Regions from separate parts of the Shinella sp. genome, predicted to be linked through region 1. Evidence: predicted binding sites of a transcription regulator. Region 1 holds the regulator's gene; the other holds the start of a gene.
The links. The regulator PhoB, encoded in region 1, activates phosphate uptake and scavenging genes when phosphate is short. The targets are predictions, from matches to a motif close to TGTCATNNANCTGTCAT.
Positions count from the first base shown of each region.

Region 2: the regulator PhoB is predicted to act here: its motif matches at 1,631-1,647, upstream of ACT6VE_RS06940 (esterase-like activity of phytase family protein).

Region 1 is NZ_JBQVPI010000009.1:185,719-190,826, reverse strand. Features, by position in the region: gene ACT6VE_RS18440 (aspartate aminotransferase family protein) at 1-478, opposite strand, end outside; gene ACT6VE_RS18435 (GcrA family cell cycle regulator) at 904-1,440, shown strand; gene phoB (phosphate regulon transcriptional regulator PhoB) at 1,576-2,259, opposite strand; gene phoU (phosphate signaling complex protein PhoU) at 2,274-3,002, opposite strand; gene pstB (phosphate ABC transporter ATP-binding protein PstB) at 3,110-3,925, opposite strand; gene pstA (phosphate ABC transporter permease PstA) at 3,940-5,108, opposite strand, start outside.
Region 2 is NZ_JBQVPI010000002.1:460,810-465,917, reverse strand. Features, by position in the region: gene ACT6VE_RS06940 (esterase-like activity of phytase family protein) at 1-1,584, opposite strand, end outside; gene hupB (DNA-binding protein HupB) at 1,857-2,132, opposite strand; gene lon (endopeptidase La) at 2,339-4,762, opposite strand.

The DNA.
Region 1 (5,108 bases):
TGAGGAAGCCTGGCGCCTTGGGGCCAAAACCCTCGATGTACTTTTCCTGCCCGCCGGCGGCGATGGTCGCGATCGTGCGGCCGTGGAAGGCGCCGTCGAAGGTGATGATGTGGAACTTGCCGGGGTGACCCTTGGCGAAATGGTAGCGACGCGCCGTCTTGATCGCGCATTCCAGCGCTTCCGCCCCCGAATTGGTGAAAAACACCTTGTCGGCGAAGGTCGCCTCCGTCAGCCGGCGACCGAGAATTTCCTGGCCCGGAACCTCATAGAGGTTGGACAGGTGCCAGACCTTGTCGGCCTGGTCCTTCAGTGCGGCGACGAGATGGGGATGCGCATGGCCCAGCGAATTGACGGCGACGCCGGCGGCGAAATCGAGATATCGCTCGCCATTTTCGGCGACCAGCCAGACGCCCTCCCCGCGCGTGAACCGGAGCGGTGCACGCATATAGGTTTCATAGAGCGGCGCGGCATCGGCCATGGCGCGGATCCTCCGAAAAGAGATGCGGAAAAACTCGTTTACGACTTGACTTTTCCAGGCTCCAGAAAAATCAAAAACCGCCTTTCGGCGGCATGCTGCACTATCGGCATTTCCCCCTGCAATGTCAATGAAATGCGCGTCTGAAATGCCGCTGAACCTACCGCAACGTGAGGATTCACGATACGCGCGCAAGGTGTCGCTCTTGAGTCACACCAGGGCAGCAAGTTGGGGAAAACTACGAAATCGATTCGCACCGATTCCCGCGACTCTTGTCACAGAGTCCCCCGAACTCTAGGTTAAAGACCAATTACTAGACTGCATGCGGCGGAACTAGTCACCAAAAGAGTTAGGGCGTTCAAATTCCGGACCTGTCCGGAACGCGATGAGGGATTCCCACATTGCGAACGTCGAACGGAGACGAGAAGATGAACTGGACAGACGAGCGGGTCGAGAAACTCACGAAGCTCTGGAGCGAAGGCCTGAGCGCGAGCCAGATCGCTGCGCAGCTCGGCGGCGTCAGCCGCAACGCTGTCATCGGCAAAGTGCACCGGCTGAATTTGCCGGGCCGTGCGAAAGCCGGCGGCACACCAAGCGCCACCCGTCCGAAGCGCCCCGTCGTTGCAGCGCCGCGGCCGTCGAACTTCGCGGCCCGTCCGGTCCCCGCTCGCGTAGCAACGCGCCCGGCCGGCATGATCATCGCCAAGGAAGATATCGACGCCGGTTTCGACGCGCAGATCGAGCAGCTTCCGGTTCCCGCCAACGGCAACAAGACGGTTGTGCCGATGTCGCGGAAGCTGGAACTGACCGAGCTGACCGAGCGCACCTGCAAATGGCCGATCGGCGACCCGCTGAACGACGACTTCCACTTCTGCGGCAATGAGTCCCCGGACAACTCGCCCTACTGCACCTACCACCAGCGCCTCGCCTACCAGCCTTCGGCTGAACGGCGCCGGATGCGCTAGCCGAAACGAAAAGCTGAATGCGATGAGGGCCCGGAAGGGCCCTTTCTTTTGTGCTGACGAAGGGCGCGTACGGCCCCCAAAAACGCAAACAGGCCCCGAAAGGCCCATTTCCGTCCTTGGGAGGAAACGTTTTTCTCAGGTTTCCAGCGAGTAGCCGGCGCCGCGGACCGTGCGGATGACGTCCTGCATGTTGGCGAAATTGAGCGCCTTGCGCAGGCGCCCGACATGCACGTCGACGGTGCGTTCGTCGACATAGATGTCATGGCCCCAGACGCCATCGAGAAGCTGCGAGCGCGAGAAGACGCGGCCGGGCGAGGTCATCAGGAACTCCAGCAGGCGGAACTCCGTCGGGCCGAGGCGGACTTCGCGAGTGCGCCGGTGCACGCGGTGCGTCTCGCGGTCGAGTTCGATATCGCCGCAGCGCAGCACCGTCGAGACGACCTCGGGCTTTGCGCGGCGCAACATGGCGCGAACGCGGGCGACAAGCTCCGGCGTCGAGAACGGCTTGACGACATAGTCGTCGGCGCCGGTCGCGAGCCCACGTACGCGCTCGCTCTCCTCGCCGCGTGCCGTCAGCATGATGATCGGCAGGCGCTCGGTTTCGGGGCGCTGGCGCAGCCGCCGGCACAGCTCGATGCCCGAAACGCCCGGCAGCATCCAATCGAGGATGAGAAGGTCCGGCAGTCGCTCCTGCAGGCGCATCTCGGCCTCGTCACCGTTCAGGATCGTATCGACCTCAAAACCTTCGGCCTCGAGATTGTAGCGCAGGAGGACGCTGAGCGCTTCCTCGTCTTCGACGACGGCAATTCTGGGCACCATGGAGGTGAAACTCCTTACTCGGAGGCGTCGGTAACGTCGGCAGTGACAACCGACGTCGTGGTGTCGTCCTTCGGGCGCTCACCCTCGGGCTGCGAGCCGGTCGCCATATAGTAGATGGTTTCCGCAATGTTGGTCGCGTGGTCGCCAATGCGCTCGATGTTCTTGGCGCAGAACAGCAGATGCGTGCAGGGCGTGATGTTGCGCGGATCTTCCATCATGTAGGTCAGGAGTTCGCGGAACAGCGATGTGTAGATCGCGTCGATCTCGTCGTCGCGCTCGCGGATGGCCTTGGCCTTCTCGATCGAGCGGGTCGCGTAGACGTCGAGGACTTCTTTCAGCTGCATCAGCGCGAGTTCCGCGAGATGCTCGAGACCACGGGTGAGCTTGCGCGGCATGCCCGAGCTCTGCACGGCGATAACGCGCTTGGCGGTGTTCTTGCCAAGGTCGCCGACGCGCTCCAGTTCGGCCGCGATGCGGATGGCGCCCATGATTTCGCGCAGATCCGCCGCCATCGGCTGGCGCTTGGCGATCGTGACGATCGCCTTCTCGTTGATCTGGCGCTCGGCAGTGTCGAGGATGACGTCCTCGGAAATGACCTTCTGCGCCAGGGCGCCATCGGTGGCAACCAGGGCCCGGACGGCATCCGCCACCATCTGCTCGGCCGTGCCGCCCATCTCGGAGATGCGGCGGGAGAGGTATTTCAGTTCTTCGTCGTAAATCGAGACGATATGGGTCGATGACATGGTTCTGTCCTTAATGCGCTCGGGTTCTTCGTTTGACGCAATTCCGAACGCAAAACCGTTTCACACTTTTGCTGGAATTGCTTGGGTACTTGGCGACGCCGGAGGCGTCAGCCGAAGCGGCCCATGATGTAGTCCTGCGTGCGCTGGTCGTCCGGGTTGGTGAACATCTTGTCGGTGTCGTTCTCCTCGACGAGATTGCCGAGGTGGAACATGGCGGTGCGCTGCGAGACGCGGGCCGCCTGCTGCATCGAGTGCGTCACGATAACGATCGTGAAGTTGGCGCGCAGCTCATGGATCAGTTCCTCGACCTTGGCGGTCGCGATCGGGTCGAGCGCCGAGCACGGCTCATCCATCAGGATGACTTCCGGGCTGACGGCGACGGCACGCGCGATGCACAGGCGCTGCTGCTGGCCGCCGGAGAGGCCGGTTCCGCCCTCCTGCAGGCGATCCTTCACCTCGTTCCACAGGCCGGCCTTCTGCAGGCTCTTTTCGACGATGGCATCCATGTCCGGCTTCGTCTTGGCGAGGCCGTGGATGCGCGGGCCGTAGGCGACATTTTCGTAGATCGACTTCGGGAAGGGGTTCGGCTTCTGGAACACCATGCCGACGCGGGCGCGCAGTTCCACGACGTCGATGTTCGGGTCGTAGATGTCGTCCGTATCAAGCGTGATGCGGCCGGTGACGCGGCAGCCTTCGATCGTGTCGTTCATGCGGTTCAGCGTGCGCAGGAACGTCGACTTGCCACAGCCCGACGGGCCGATGAGCGCAGTCACTGTGTTTTCACGAACGTTCAGGTTGACGTCGTATAGGGCGCGCTTGTCGCTGTAATAGACCGAAACGTCCTTGCCGATCATCTTGTAGGAAATGTCGTTCATTTTCTTGTCCAGCGCTTTCTCGACTGCTGCTTCTGACATGATGTTCATCTGTCTATAACCTTCTACCAGCGCCGTTCAAAACGGCGGCGCAACAGGATTGCACCCACATTCATGAGGATGAGGAAGATGAGGAGGATGATGATCGCTCCCGATGTACGCTCAACGAAGGCGCGCTCAGCCTCGTTCGCCCACATGTAGATCTGCACCGGAAGGGCCGTTGCGGGATCCATCGGCGTGGACGGAATATCCGCGACGAAGGCCACCATGCCGATAAGCAGCAGCGGTGCGGTTTCGCCGAGCGCGTGGGCGAGGCCGATGATCGTGCCGGTCAGGATGCCCGGCATGGCGAGCGGCAGGACGTGGTGGAACACGGTCTGCATCTTCGAGGCGCCGAGGCCCAGCGCCGCAGCGCGGATCGACGGCGGCACGGCTTTCAGGGCCGCGCGGGTCGCGATGATGATCGTCGGCAGCGTCATCAGGGTCAGCACCAGGCCGCCGACGAGGGCTGCCGAGCGCGGGAAGCCCGCGAAGTTGACGAAGACGGCGAGACCGAGCAGACCGTAGACGATCGACGGCACCGCGGCGAGGTTGTTGATGTTCACCTCGATAAGGTCGGTGAAGCGGTTCTTCGGGGCGAACTCCTCGAGATAGATCGAGGCGGCGACACCGATCGGCAGCGACAGCGCGAGCACGATCAGCATCATGTAGAGCGAGCCGACGGCCGCGACGCCGACGCCGGCGGCTTCCGGACGGCTCGATGCGCCGTTGACGAAGATGCCGGTGTTGAAGTGCTTGGCGAGCACGCCGCTTTCAGCAAGCTGGTTCATCCAGCCGAGCTGCTTGTCGGAGATCTTGCGGTTGCTCTCCGCGACGGAGAGATCGATCTGCCCTTTGAAGGCCGAGTCGAGATCGCCGTGCGCGAGGAACGTCACCGTCTGCGTGGTGCCGATGAGCGCCGGATTGGCCGTGATGAGGTCACGCAGCTGAACGCGGACGCTATCCGAAATCATGCCGTTAACCGCCTTGAGGCCAGCGCGGTCGTCTTCGCTGACGCCGAGCACCTTGGCGAGCGCATTGCGGGCAACGACCGGATAGTTGGCCGAGACCAGCTTCTGCGGATTGGTGGCGCGCTCATTGTTCTTGTCGATGATCTGTTCCGAGAATTCGACCGGAATGGTGATCATCGACTGCTGGAATGCGGTGTAGCCCTTGGAGACGACCGAAAACAGCA
Region 2 (5,108 bases), on a different contig from region 1:
CTTGTCGGCATCGCCTTCATTGGCAAGCCAGAAGCCGCCCTCGCCGTCCGGCGTCAGGCCTTCGCTGTCGAGCTTCTGCGCGGCAGCACCGTTGCGCGTGATGCGCAGGGCATCGACGATCTTCGCCGGCTTGGCGGTTGCGTCGATCGTGAAGACCGTCGGCTGCGAAGCGTAGAAGGAATCGTTGACGGCATAGAGCATGCCCGGCTTGTCCTTGACCGGAGCGAGGCCCGAAAGCGCGCCAAAACCGATCAGTTCGCCGTCCTTTTCGGTGGAGACGATTTGCGGATAGGCGGCTTCGCCTTCCGCACGCTCGTAGATCATGACGTGCGAACGGGCGCCGCCGTCTTCGACGAGGTCGGTTTCGTTGGCGGTCACGAAGAGATTGCGGCTCGGAATGGCGACGGCGCCTTCCGGACCGACGCCCGACGGTAGGAGCTGAAGAAGCTCAGGCTCGGCACCAGTGTCCTTGTAGACGCCGACGATGGAGGCACGCTCGGCGAGCACGAAGAACAGGTTGTCGTCACCGAACTTGGCGGCTTCCAGGCCTTCCGGCTCGACGCCCTTCTTGTTGCGCTTGTCCGGGTAGTGGCCGATCTTGGCGATCTCGCGCTCGAAGCCGGCGCCGTTCTCGTAGACGACCTTGCCGGTCTTGTCGAAGATCGTGAAGCCGCGCGCGCCGCCCTTCCAGTCGCCTTCGTTGGCAACGACGAAGCGGTTGTCGTCCAGCCACTTCACGGCGTCGGGCTCGCGGGCGACGTCCTTCATCTCGCCGGTGAACTTGAGGGCACCGTCCTTCTTGGTATCGACGCCTTCAAGGCTGACGCTGCCGGCAGAGAAGTGGTTTTTCACCTCGCCCGTCTTGCCGTCGATGATGACGATATAGTTGTTTTCCTGGAGCGTCAGCGCAATCTCGTCCAGGCCGTTGAAGGCGACGAATTCCGGCTCCGGGTCGTCACCGGCAACGTCGGCAAGGCCGGTCAGCGTGACGTGTTTGATCGAGCCGCAATCGACGACGCCGTCCTTGAGCGAGAGGAGAACGAGGTCACCGGCCGGCATCTGCGGGATGGCGCCGTCATTGACCTCTTCGTCGCGCTCGTTTTCAATGGCGATCGCGGCGATCGTCTTGTCCTTGTTGAGGGCAATCGAATCCGGCTGGCCGCCAAGATCGCAGGTCGTGTCGATGGCCTTCGAGGCCACGTCGACCTGGGCGAGGACGCCGGACGGCTTGACGAAGCTTTCGCGGGTGTTGATCGCGACGAGCGCCTTGCCGCCGGCAATCGTTACCGAGGTGGGCTCGCCTTCGAAGGCGACGGTGCCGCCAGCCTTCGGGGCCTTCGCATCGGTAATGTCGATGAAGCCGATCGCCTTGTTCGGGCTGTCGGAATAGACCAGCGTGTTGCCATCCTCGGATGCGGCAATGATTTCAGCCGAGGTTGGCGTCGCCTTGTCCTTGCCTTCCGGCAGGTTCTCGGCAACGGCGAAGGATGCAATGCGATTGAATACAGGCTCGGCGCTGGCGGCAGGGGCCACCGATGCGGCGAGGACCGCTGCCAGGGCAGCAGTGAGCGAACGGGTTTTCATGAAAGCCTCCGGGTCAAAAGGAACCCGGCGGTTCTGAGGCTTCCGTGTTACAGGCCTATGACAATTCGACTACAGGCACAGGCCCTGTACCGCAAATAAAAGGGGGCCCGGACGAACCGGACCCCGACCCTGAAATTCAGGATTGGCGGCGGAGTGGGTAACCGCCCTCCCCCACAGTATCGCGCATGACACGCAAGGACACTGCAGGCTTTTAAATGCCGAACGCATCCTCAAGCCGGGATCGGCCCAAGGACGGATGCAGCGGCAGCGGATCAGCTGTTAACGGCGTCCTTCAGACCCTTGCCGGCCGAGAACTTCGGCACGTTGCGGGCCGGGATCTCGATCTCGGCGCCGGTCGAAAGGTTGCGGCCCTTCGAAGCTTCACGGCGCGACACGGAGAAATTGCCGAAACCGACGAGACGAACGTCGCCGCCGCTCTTGAGTTCGCCCTGGATCGTCTCGAAAATGGCGTCTACAGCAGATGCTGCGTCCGTCTTCGACAGGCCAGACTTCTCAGCGACCGAGGATACGAGTTCATTCTTGTTCATGTTTCCACCCCTTTCTTACGGTTTGAAACGACTCATACAAGTCGGGGGGCAGAATACGCATCGGCCTTCGCCTCGCAAGAAAATTTCGTCGCAATCCCCTGAGAATCCGGGGTTTACACACGTTTTTCAACGAAAAAGACCGGCACGAAGGCCGGTCTTTTCCAGTTTCACTCCAAAACGCCGGGTTGTTTACCCGGCATTAAGGCTCAATGCGCGATCGCGCCATTGGCATCGTCGGTCGATTCGACCGCCGGAACCTTGGCCGCCTCGGCAGTTCCGTCCCACTCGATCGGCTCCGGCCGGCGCACGAGCGCATGCTTGATGACCTCGCCCATGCGCGAGACCGGGACGATCTCCATGCTGTTCTTCACGTTGTCCGGAATGTCCGCCAGGTCCTTGGCGTTCTCTTCCGGGATCAGCACCTTCTTGATGCCGCCGCGAAGCGCTGCAAGCAGCTTTTCCTTCAGGCCGCCGATCGGCAGGACCCGGCCGCGCAGCGTCACTTCGCCGGTCATCGCCACATCCTTCGAGACCGGGATGCCGGTCATGATGGAGACGATGGCGGTTGCCATGGCGATGCCAGCCGACGGGCCGTCCTTCGGCGTCGCACCTTCGGGAAGGTGGACGTGAATGTCCGTCTTGTCGAAGCGCGGCGGCTCGATGCCGAAATCGACGGCGCGCGAGCGGACATAGGACGCCGCCGCCGAAATCGATTCCTTCATCACGTCCTTCAGGTTGCCGGTCACCGTCATGCGGCCCTTGCCACCCGGCAGGCTGACGCCTTCGATGGTCAGCAGCACGCCGCCGACTTCCGTCCAGGCAAGACCGGTGACGACACCGACCTGGTCCTCGCCCTCTGCTTCGCCGTGGCGATAGCGCGGAACGCCGAGGAAGTCGTGGACGTTCTCCGCCGTGACCTCGACACTCTTCGACTTGCCCTTGATGATCTCGGTCACCGCCTTGCGGGCGAGCTTCATCAGTTCACGTTCCAGGTTACGCACACCCGCCTCGCGGGTGTACTGCTGGACAACCGCCATAAGCGCATCGTCGGTGACCGAAAATTCCTTCGGCTGCAGCGCGTGGTCGCGGATCGCCTTGGGCAGCAGGTGCCGCTTGGCGATTTCCAGCTTTTCCTCTTCCGTGTAGCCGGCAATGCGGATCACTTCCATGCGATCCATCAGGGGCGCCGGGATGTTCAGCGTGTTTGCCGTCGTCACGAACATGACGCTGGACAGGTCGTATTCGACTTCCAGGTAGTGGTCCATGAAGGTCGAGTTCTGTTCCGGATCGAGCACCTCGAGCAGGGCAGACGACGGGTCGCCACGGAAATCCATGCCCATCTTGTCGATCTCGTCGAGCAGGAAGAGCGGGTTGGACTTCTTCGCCTTCTTCATCGACTGGATGACCTTGCCGGGCATCGAGCCGATATAGGTGCGGCGGTGACCGCGGATTTCGGCCTCGTCACGAACGCCGCCGAGCGCCATGCGGATATATTCGCGGCCGGTCGCCTTGGCGATCGACTTGGCGAGCGAGGTCTTGCCGACGCCCGGAGGACCGACGAGGCACAGGATCGGACCCTTGATCTTGGCCGAGCGAGCCTGCACCGCGAGATATTCGACGATGCGCTCCTTGACCTTGTCGAGACCGAAATGATCCTCGTCGAGGAGCTTTTCCGCGGCGTTGAGGTCGGTCTTGATCTTCGACTTCTTGCCCCACGGAATGCCGGTCAGCCAGTCGAGATAGTTGCGCACGACGGTGGCTTCCGCCGACATCGGGCTCATCTGGCGCAGCTTCTTCATCTCGGCATCCGCCTTTTCGCGGGCCTCCTTGGAGAGCTTGGCCTTGACGATCTTCTCTTCCAGTTCGGCCATCTCGTCGCGGCCGTCCTCGCCGTCGCCGAGTTCCTTCTGGATCGCCTTCATCTGTTCGTTCAGGTAGTACTCGCGCTGGGTCTTCTCCATCTGGCGCTTGACGCGCGAGCGGATGCGCTTTTCGACCTGCAGAACCGAGATCTCGCCTTCCATGAAGCCGAGCGCCTTTTCAAGCCTGAGCTTGACGCTCGTCGTCTCGAGCATTTCCTGCTTCTCGACGATCTTGATGGAGAGGTGCGAGGCGACCGTGTCGGCGAGCTTCGAGTAATCCTCGATCTGGCTCGCGGCACCGACGACTTCCGGCGAAATCTTCTTGTTGAGCTTCACATAGTTCTCGAACTCGGAGACCACGGAGCGCGACAGCGCCTCGATCTCGACCGGGTCCTCCTCAGGCTCGGCCACCACATGGGCCAGCGCCTCGTAGAACTCTTCACGTTCGGTGTAGCCGTCGATCTCGGCACGCGCGCGGCCTTCGACCAGCACCTTGACGGTGCCGTCGGGCAGCTTCAGGAGCTGGAGAACATTGGCGACGGTGCCGATGCGATAGATGGCGTCGGTTTCCGGGTCGTCGTCGGAAGCATTGATCTGGGTCGCAAGCATGATCTGCTTGTCGGTGCCCATGACTTCCTCGAGCGCGCGGATCGACTTCTCGCGGCCGACGAACAACGGAACGATCATATGCGGGAACACCACGATGTCGCGCAGGGGCAGGACCGGGAAGGCCGTGGAATCGTGCGGCGCAGACGTCTTTTTCGTCATGTCATTTCCTTTCAAATGTCCCGTTTCCGGGAACCGGTCCTGTCGGCGCTAAAAGCATAACGGGCCGGCGATCTTTTCCATCCACAAGTGGCGTGCGGTTAACACTTTTTCAAGCCCGGCAACGGAGTGCCCCACCCCGTATCGGGCCAGACGAACCAACGGAAGGAAGTGTAGTCTTCCGCGCTGTTGCGGAACTTGCGGCCTTCCCCCGGCATGTCGTCGGAGCATACGCAAAACAGAATCGAAGTCTTCCATCTTCGCCCGCCACGCATCGTTTCGCAACGTCTTACATACATGGCAGGTCCGGCATCATGCCCCGTCCGTCGGCAAGCGGCCAGTCACGAAA